Regions from separate parts of the Ferribacterium limneticum genome, predicted to be linked through region 2. Evidence: predicted binding sites of a transcription regulator. Region 2 holds the regulator's gene; the other holds the start of a gene.
What was found. Region 2 encodes FNR, which switches genes on or off when oxygen is low (the NO sensors DNR and NnrR bind a similar motif). Its sites were predicted from a motif close to TTGANCTAGNTCAA; they were not measured.
Positions count from the first base shown of each region.

Region 1: a site for FNR is predicted at 1,280-1,293, ahead of KI617_RS16545 (chaperone NapD). Genes of this name have one in related genera too.

Region 1 is NZ_CP075191.1:3,432,577-3,437,209, reverse strand. It holds gene ahpF (alkyl hydroperoxide reductase subunit F) at 1-370, opposite strand, end outside; gene ahpC (alkyl hydroperoxide reductase subunit C) at 504-1,067, opposite strand; gene KI617_RS16545 (chaperone NapD) at 1,374-1,634, shown strand; gene napA (nitrate reductase catalytic subunit NapA) at 1,631-4,144, shown strand; gene KI617_RS16535 (nitrate reductase cytochrome c-type subunit) at 4,207-4,633, shown strand, end outside.
Region 2 is NZ_CP075191.1:2,900,450-2,905,082, reverse strand. It holds gene KI617_RS13950 (IS1595 family transposase) at 1-804, opposite strand, end outside; gene KI617_RS13945 (porin) at 1,225-2,385, shown strand; gene KI617_RS13940 (DUF302 domain-containing protein) at 2,564-2,956, shown strand; gene fnr (fumarate/nitrate reduction transcriptional regulator Fnr) at 2,961-3,704, opposite strand; gene hemN (oxygen-independent coproporphyrinogen III oxidase) at 3,790-4,633, shown strand, end outside.

The sequences.
Region 1 (4,633 bases), 530 kb from region 2:
TGTAGGTCTCGAAGTCAAAGCTGCCGGGCAGGGCCTTGATTTGGTCAATGACCGATTGTTCAACCTTGGGCGGATGGCCGCCGGTCTGCAGCAGGGCGAGCACCAGCGAGGTGAATTCGTGGCCCATCGGCAGGCCGGCAAAATGGATGCGCGGCGTTTCGCCGGGCAGGCCGACGGCGAACGAGGGGACACGGGCGAAGCCGGCGTTTTCGCGCAAGCTGACCTTGTTCGAACATTCGAGGATGTCGTTGATCAGTGCTCGCATTTCCTGGCCCTTGGCGCTGTCGTCCAGCGTGGCGACCAGTTCGATGGGGCGTTGCAGGCGTTCGAGATAGGCCTTTAATTGGCCTTTGATGGCGGTGTCGAGCATGGTGCTGTTCTCCCTTGAAACTGTTTTTGAATTTCACTGAAAAACTGCGGTGCGCCGCAGCTTTTCGCTGAAATCCCGCCGCCAGGTAGCGGCGGGTTTCTTTTTGTTGTTTATCTCTGTTGGCGGTTGGGGCTTAGATCTTGCCGACCAGGTCCAGCGACGGAGCCAGAGTCTTTTCGCCTTCCTTCCACTTGGCCGGGCAGACTTCGTTCGGGTGGCTGGCGGTGTATTGGGCGGCCTTCAGCTTGCGCAGGGTCTCGGAAACGTCGCGGGCGATTTCGTTGGAGTGAATTTCAACGGTCTTGATCATGCCATCCGGATTGATCACGAAGGTGCCGCGCAGGGCCAGGCCTTCCTCATCGATATGCACGTCGAAGGCACGGGTCAGGGCGTGGGTCGGGTCGCCGACCAGCGGGAACTGGGCCTTGCCGACAGCCGGGGAGGTTTCGTGCCAGACCTTGTGCGAGAAGTGGGTGTCGGTGGTGACGATGTACACCTCGGCGCCGGCCTTCTGGAACTCGGCGTAGTTGTTGGCGGCATCTTCGATTTCAGTCGGGCAGTTGAAGGTGAAGGCGGCCGGCATGAAAATCAGCACGGACCACTTGCCCTTCAGGCTGGCATCGGTGACTTCAATGAACTTCCCGTTATGGAAAGCCTGGGCCTTGAACGGTTGAACCTGGGTGTTGATAAGCGACATCGGGTTTCTCCTTGCTTGGGTTTGGGTGAGTTGTGCGGTGAAGACAGATCGAATGATAGGTAAGACTTCGCGATTGTTCCAATTGATTGCATTAATACCGCCGATAGCTGATCGGAATCGTGATTCGCCGGATTCTGCCTGTGGTGCGTAGTTAAAAAGTATTAACAAATTCTTGGCGTTGGTACTAGATTGAGTTATCCGTGCGAGTGGAGTTGACTCAAATCAATTGAATACCCCTACTAATCGGAGAGATTACGCCCCGTGGCAGTTCGTTCTGCCGTCTGCATTTTCAGGAGGTTGTCCCGCATGAATATTTCCAGTGCCATTTTGCATATAACGCCCGGTCGCCTGGCTGAGGCGCGCGAGGCTTTGCTCAAGCTTTCCGGCCTGGAGATTCATGCCGAGACCCCGGAAGGGAAAATGGTCGTCGTGCTGGAAGATGACGATCTTGAGTCGGCCGCCAACAAGTATGTGACCCTGCACGGTTTGCCCGGTGTCGCATCGGTTGCCATGGTCTATCAGTACAGTGACGACGAATCAGTAGAAACCGAGGAGGTACAAGCGTGAAACTCAATCGACGCGATTTTATCAAGGCCAATGCGGCCGCGGCAGCCATGTCGGCGGCCGGCATGGCTGCTCCTGGAACGGCGCTGGCCCAAGGCAAGGACGATATCCGCTGGGACAAGGCGGCTTGCCGCTTCTGTGGCACCGGTTGCGGCGTGCTGGTGGGCACTCAGGATGGCCGTGTGGTCGCTACTCAGGGTGACCCGGATGCGCCGGTTAACCGCGGCTTGAACTGCATCAAGGGCTACTTCCTCTCCAAGATCATGTACGGTTCCGACCGTCTGACGACGCCCATGCTGCGCATGAAGGATGGCAAGTTCGACAAGAACGGTGACTTCAAGCCGATTTCCTGGAAGCAGGCTTTCGACATTATGGAAGAGAAGTGCAAGGCGACGCTCAAGGCCAAGGGAGCGGACGGTATCGCCATGTTCGGTTCGGGCCAATGGACGATCTGGGAAGGTTATGCCGCTTCCAAGCTTTGGAAAGCTGGCTTCCGCTCCAACAATCTCGATCCCAATGCCCGCCATTGCATGGCCTCCGCTGTTGCAGGCTTCATGCGCACCTTCGGTATCGACGAGCCGATGGGCTGCTACGACGACATCGAGCATGCCGATGCCTTCTTCCTGTGGGGCTCGAACATGGCCGAGATGCACCCCATCCTGTGGACGCGCATTACGGACCGCAAGCTGTCGAGCAAGAACGTCAAGGTCGGTGTGCTGTCCACCTTTGAGCACCGTTCGTTCGAACTGGCTGACATCCCGATGGTGTTCAAGCCTAATACCGATCTGGCGATCCTGAACTTCATCTGTCATCACATCATCACGACGGGTAAGGTCAATCAGGACTTCGTCAGCAAGCACGTCAATTTCAAGAAGGGCGAAACCGATATTGGCTTCGGCCTGCGTCCGACCCATCCGTTGGAAAAGAAAGCGACCAGCAACGGTTATCCGGGTGAAGATGGTAAGCCGAAGGGGGATACTGGCAAGTCGACGCCGATTACCTTCGATGAATTCAAGAAATTCGTCTCCGACTACACGGCTGACAAGGTGTCCAAGCTGTCCGGCGTGCCGTCCAAAGACCTGATCGCCATGGCCGAGTTGTATGCCGACCCGAAGGTCAAGTGCGTTTCCTTCTGGACCATGGGTTTCAACCAGCACACGCGCGGTACGTGGGTCAATAACATGATCTACAACGTGCACCTGTTGGTCGGCAAGATTTCCGAGCCCGGCAACAGCCCGTTCTCGCTGACCGGTCAGCCGTCTGCCTGCGGTACGGCACGCGAAGTCGGTACCTTCTCCCATCGCCTGCCAGCCGATATGGTCGTTACCAATCCGGAGCACCGCAAGCACACCGAGGAAATCTGGGGGCTGCCGGACGGCACCATTAACCCGAAGGTTGGTCTGCATGCCGTCGCAATGGCCCGTGCGCTGAAGGACGGCAAGGTCAATTTCTACTGGCAGCAGTGCAACAACAACATGCAGGCCGGTCCGAACATCAACGAAGAACTGTATCCGGGCTGGCGCAAGCCGGAGAACTTCATCGTCGTGTCCGACCCGTACCCGACGGTGTCCGCCATGGCCGCCGACCTGATCCTGCCGACTGCCATGTGGGTCGAAAAGGAAGGTGCTTACGGTAACGCCGAGCGTCGTACCCAGTTCTGGCGCCAGCAAGTCAAGGCGCCGGGCGAGGCTCGCTCCGATGTCTGGCAGGTGATGGAATTTGCCAAGCGGTTCAAGGTTGAGGAAGTGTGGCCGGCCGAGTTGATCGCCAAGGATGCCAAGCTGAAGGGCAAGACCTTGTTCGACATCCTCTACGCCAACGGCGTGGTGAACAAGTACAAGCTGTCTGAAACTGCGCCGGGTTTCGAAAACGACGATTCCAAGATGCTTGGCTTTTACATTCAGAAGGGTCTGTTCGAGGAGTACGCCAAGTTTGGTCGTGGTCATGGTCACGATCTGGCACCATTCGATCAGTATCACAAGGCGCGCGGCCTGCGTTGGCCGGTGGTCGAAGGCAAGGAAACCCTGTGGCGCTTCCGCGAAGGCTACGACCCCTACGTCAAGAAGGGTGAGGGCATCAAGTTCTACGGCCACAAGGACGGTAAGGCAGTCATCTTCGCGCTGCCGTACCAGGATCCCCCAGAAATGCCGGATGCCGAATATAACCTGTGGATGTGTACTGGTCGCGTTCTGGAACACTGGCACACCGGCTCGATGACTCGCCGCGTTCCGGAGCTCTATAAATCCTTCCCGGATGCCGTGGTATTCATGCACCCGGACGATGCTCGCGACCGTGGCCTGCAGCGCGGCATGGAGGTCAAGATCGCCTCCCGTCGTGGCGAGGTGGTCATGCGTGTCGAAACGCGTGGTCGCAACAAGCCGCCCCGTGGCCTGGTCTTCATTCCATTCTTCGATGCCGGCCGTCTGGTTAACAAGGTGACCCTTGATGCGACCTGCCCGATTTCCAAGGAAACGGACTACAAGAAGTGCGCGGTCAAGGTGACCAAGGCCTGATTCAACGATAACAACGAACAGCGGTCGGCACAGCAAGCCGGCCGCCTCTCGGAGGTGAAAAGATGAAATTGATTACCACTCTGGCCTTGGCCGCCGGCATCGCCTTGGGCGGCATCGGCATGGTCAGCGCACAGGAACTGGTCAACGAAATTGGTGGCGTGACGATCGAGGGGAACTCCAAGGTCAATATGTTCAAGCCGGAAAAGGACCAGTCCAACATCCAGCGCAACTTCCAGAAGCAGCCGCCGCTGATTCCGCACAGCGTCAAGGGCTACAACATCACGCAGAACTTCAACAAGTGTATGGACTGCCACTCCAAGGAGCGCGCCGAGGAAACCGGTGCAACCAAGGTGGCCAAGTCTCATTACCTCGACCGCGAGGACAACAAGTTGAAGAACATCTCGCCGCGCCGTTACTTCTGCATGCAGTGCCATGTGCCGCAGTTCGACGCCAAGCCGCTGGTCGAGAATACCTATAAACCAGCCGCCA
Region 2 (4,633 bases):
TTGGAAGTCGAAGGCATGGTAGCAACCCGATAAGCTAGTCTTGAGATTGCCGAGCACGGTGTTGACCCACTTGAATGCGGGAACCTCCCTCGGCTTACGTCCAGCCATGACTGTCGGGCGATGCGTGCAGCCGGCCTCGGCAACCGCAGCAAAGCAGGCCAAGCCATCGGAGAGCACCGTACTTCCCGAGGCCAGGTGCTCCTTGGCCCAGGCGGCCACTGCCTTTAGAGTAAAACCCGGCACCGGGGTGAGTCGCACCCGCAGCGGGCGGCCCTCATCCGTCAGGGAGACGGCAGCGACAAAGGCGACCTTGTTTTCGGAGCCCCGCCCGACCTTGCCACCCGTGCGCTCGCCACCCAGATAGGCATCATCGACCTGGACTTTGCCTTCCAGCGCATAGCGCGCCTCCCGGTCGCCCATGGCCTGCATCAGTTTGTGGTGAATCAGCCAGGCCGTGGGGTAACTGACGCCCAGTTGGCGCCTCAAGGCCAGCGCCGACAGGCCGGTCTTGGCTTGGCTGATCAGGTAGATCGCCAGGAACCAAGTGCTCAGGGGCAGCTTGGTGCCCTGAAACACCGTTCCGGCAATCAGTGACGCCTGATGACGGCAGGCGCTGCACTGAAAGACCTTGCGCGTACCATCCCGCAGTACATAGTGCCCCGTAGCTGCGCAGCGCGGGCAGCGAAATCCTTCAGGCCAGCGTACCGCTTCGAGCGCTTGTTCGCATTGCGCCTCGGTACCGTAGTCTTTGAGAAATTCCGGCATCGACAACCCCGGTTGAAATTGGATTCTGTTCATCGCCATGATCGCCACCTCTCGTTGTCCGATGGCAATCACTCTACGGGTGCTCAGTCTCACCAAGTGAGACTGGCTGACGATTGTTGCTAATCAGGTTCTGAATTGCCTCGTGTCTCAACTTGCCCGGCCGCGTGCCGGGCTTTTTTTGTCCACCGTTTTGGGTGTTGTTTTTTGGGGCAGTAAATCACCTGCTGTCCAAATAATGAGCATGCGGTTGTTCAGAATTCTTTTTGGGTGTTTCGGTCGATTATCTGTAAAACCTATTGCTATCAATTGGTTAATCTGATTGGTGATGTGTTTCCTCATCCTGGCATGAGCTTCGCAATGAAGGTGCATCCTTGCTGCCGCCGCTTGCGGTGCTTGGGGGGAAGTCGCCGTGCCCGAGGGGGTTGGGCGTATTTCGGTATAAATATCTGGAGACTATTCATGCAGAAGAAAATTATCGCCCTGGCTATCGCCGCCGCCACCTCCGGCGCTGCCTTTGCCCAATCCAACGTGACCATCTACGGCAACATCGACATGGGCTGGATGACTACCAGCGGCAGCAACGGTGCTGTGCCGGCCAGCGGCAACGTGGGCACGACCAACCAGGCTCGCAATTTCATCGGCCAAGCCGCCTCTTTCAGCCACCTCGGCTTCAAAGGTGTCGAAGATCTCGGAAATGGCCTCAAGGCGCTGTTCGATATTCAGTATCGTTTCAATCCCGACACTGGCGGTGGCCTGAACCAGGCGGGGCACTCTTACGTTGGCCTGACCGGTGGTTTCGGTACCGTCGTTGCCGGTTATCTCGACGGCCTGCGCTACGGTATTTATGGCAAGTACAACCCGTTCACCAACTACTCGGTCGGCAACTTCGCCTCGATGACCACCCAGTACGACCGTGCGGCCAACGCCATCGCCTACATCTCACCGGCCTGGAACGGCTTTACGCTGATTCTGGCGACGGCCACCAATACCCAGGGTAACGAAGGCAGCCTGCAAGGCGTTCATACTAACGGTGTCAGCGCCATCACTGGCAGCAGTAACGCCGATGACCGCCTGTTCTCTGTCAACCTGATCTACGCCAATGGCCCCTTGAGCGTCGATCTGGACTACGAAACCACCAAGGCGGCAGGTCTGTCGGATAGCCGTCTGTATGTGGCTACCGGTGGCGTTTCCTACGATTTTGGCTTCGTCAAGATCGGTGGTGTTTACGACGTGATCAAGGGCCAGCAGAACTCGCTGATTGGCGGCAATATCGATCTCGACGCCACCACTGCCGGTTTGCAGAATCTGGGTGGACTGGCGGCTGGCCAGGAATATGATCGCCGCAACTGGTTCCTCGGCGCTACCGTACCGTTCGGCAAGGCCAAAATGCTGGTCAGCTACGGCCAGGTCAAGGACAAGACCCTGAGCGATGCCGATGCCAGCAAGTGGGCAATCGGTGGTCGCTACGCTCTGTCCAAGCGGACCGAGCTGTATGCCGACTACGCCCATATCAAGAACGATCGTAACGCCTCTTTCACCATCAACCCGATGGGTAATTCGGCCGGGCTCTCCGGTACCGGCGTCAATGGCTTTGCCATGGGTATCAAGCATGCTTTTTAAGTTTTCTGGCCGGATTTCGAAGCTTCGATTCAGATAACTTCGCAGCCGGGAGCAAGTCTTGCGTCAGATGTCCTTCTTGCATCTGTTCGGGGCGTCCTCAAGGATGCCCCGTTTTTTCGCTTGCCTCCTGAGTCTCTGGATACTCCTGGCGCCACAGGCCTGGGCGACGGATGACGTCTTGACCTACGCCATCCCTGGCAGTGACTACCCGACGGCGCGCGACGCGCTGATCGAGGTTATCGAGGCTGAGGGTTTGGTGGTCGGGGCCGTGCTGCCGTTCAACCAGATGTTGCAGCGCACCGGGGGCGAGGGGGCGGCAACGCCATTCCTTAAAGCCGAAATCTTTCAGTTTTGCAGTGCTGCCCTAGCTTGGCGGATGGTGACCGAAGATCCGGCCCAGATTGCCCTTTGTCCGTTGTCGATCGCTATCTACGTGACGGCTGCCGAGCCCGAGCGGGTGGTGATGGTCTACCGTTCCCCGGGGAGCGCGACACCAGCCCGAGCTAAAGCCCAGGCTTTGCTTTTCAAGTTGGTCGAACGAGCCGGAGAACTGGCGAAGCTGCGCTGGTAAGGCGTCAGCTTCGGTGATTCATCAAGGCCTTCAGGCCATTAACGTTGAGAATCCGGATGTGCTTCTGCTGGACGGCAATATAGCCTTCTTCCTGGAACTTGGAAAAAGCACGAGACACTGTTTCCAGCTTCAGGCCGAGATAGCTGCCGATTTCCTCGCGCGTCATGCGCAGGTAGAACTCGGCGTGCGAGAAGCCGCGGGCGGTGAAGCGTTGCGACAGGTTGAGCAGGAAGGCAGCCAGCCGCTCTTCGGCGCGCATGGTGCCGAGCAGCATCATCACACCATGGTCGCGAACGATTTCCCGGCTCATCACCTTGTGGAAATGGTGTTGCAGCGTGTGGATTTCACGCGACAAACCTTCCAGGCGGGAGAACGGTATGGCGCAGATCTCGCTGTCTTCGAGCGCGATGGCATTGCAGGTATGGTGTTCGGTACTGATACCATCCAGCCCGAGCAGTTCGCCGGCCATCTGGAAACCGGTGACCTGGTCACGGCCATCTTCAAGCAGCACATCAGTCTTGAAGAAACCGCTGCGGATAGCGTAAATTGCATCAAAACCTTCACCGGCGCGGTACAGGTGATCGCCGCGCTTGATGCGACGACGGGTGGAAACCAGGTCGTCGAGGCGCTCAAGTTCCTCCGTGCTGAGGCCAAAGGGCAGGCACAGTTCGCGCAGATTGCAATTTGAGCAGGCCGTCTTGATGACGGACAGCGATATTTCCTGATTTAATGGGCGTGTATGTGCCATTGGCAACCTGCGTTAGCTTGATCCAAGTCAACCGCAAAACCATGCCATCCGAACATAATCCGATCAACTTTTGATGGCTTGCCTAATGAATTTCGCAACTGAAAACCTCGTCTTCGATCCGCAGATCATTCGCCGCTTTGACGTCAACGGCCCCCGGTATACGTCCTATCCGACGGCCGACCGCTTTGTCGAGGCTTTCGACTCCGATGCAGCCAAACTCTGGCTTGGCAAGCGCAACATCGGCGGGATCAGTCGACCTCTTTCATTATACTTCCACATCCCGTTCTGTAACACTATTTGCTACTACTGCGCCTGTAACAAGATCATTACCAAGGATCACGGGCGCAGCGCCAAATATCTGAAATATCTGGCCAAGGAGCTGGATATTCAGGCAGCGGCACTGGAAGGCCGCGACGGTGAGCACGAGGTCATCCAGTTGCATTGGGGCGGCGGTACGCCGACCTTCCTGTCGCACAGCGAGATGCGCCAGTTGATGGGCGAAACCCGCAAGCACTTCAAGTTGCTTGATGGCGGCGAATATTCGATCGAAGTCGACCCGCGCAAGGTGGATACGGCCACAGTCGCCTTGCTGGGCGAACTCGGTTTCAACCGCATGAGCGTCGGGGTGCAGGATTTCGACGAAAAGGTACAAGTTGCCGTCAATCGGGTTCAAAGCGAGGAAGAGACCTACAGTGTCATCCGTGATGCACGGGCCAACGGCTTCAAGTCGGTTTCTGTCGACCTGATCTACGGTCTGCCGCACCAGACGGTAATGGGGTTCAACCGGACGCTGGAGCGCGTGCTGGCGATGGATCCCGATCGCCTGTCGATCTACAACTATGCACACATGCCCAGCATGTTCAAGCCGCAACGCCGGATCAACGATGGTGATCTGCCGTCAGCCGATACCAAGCTGCAGATTCTGGCGC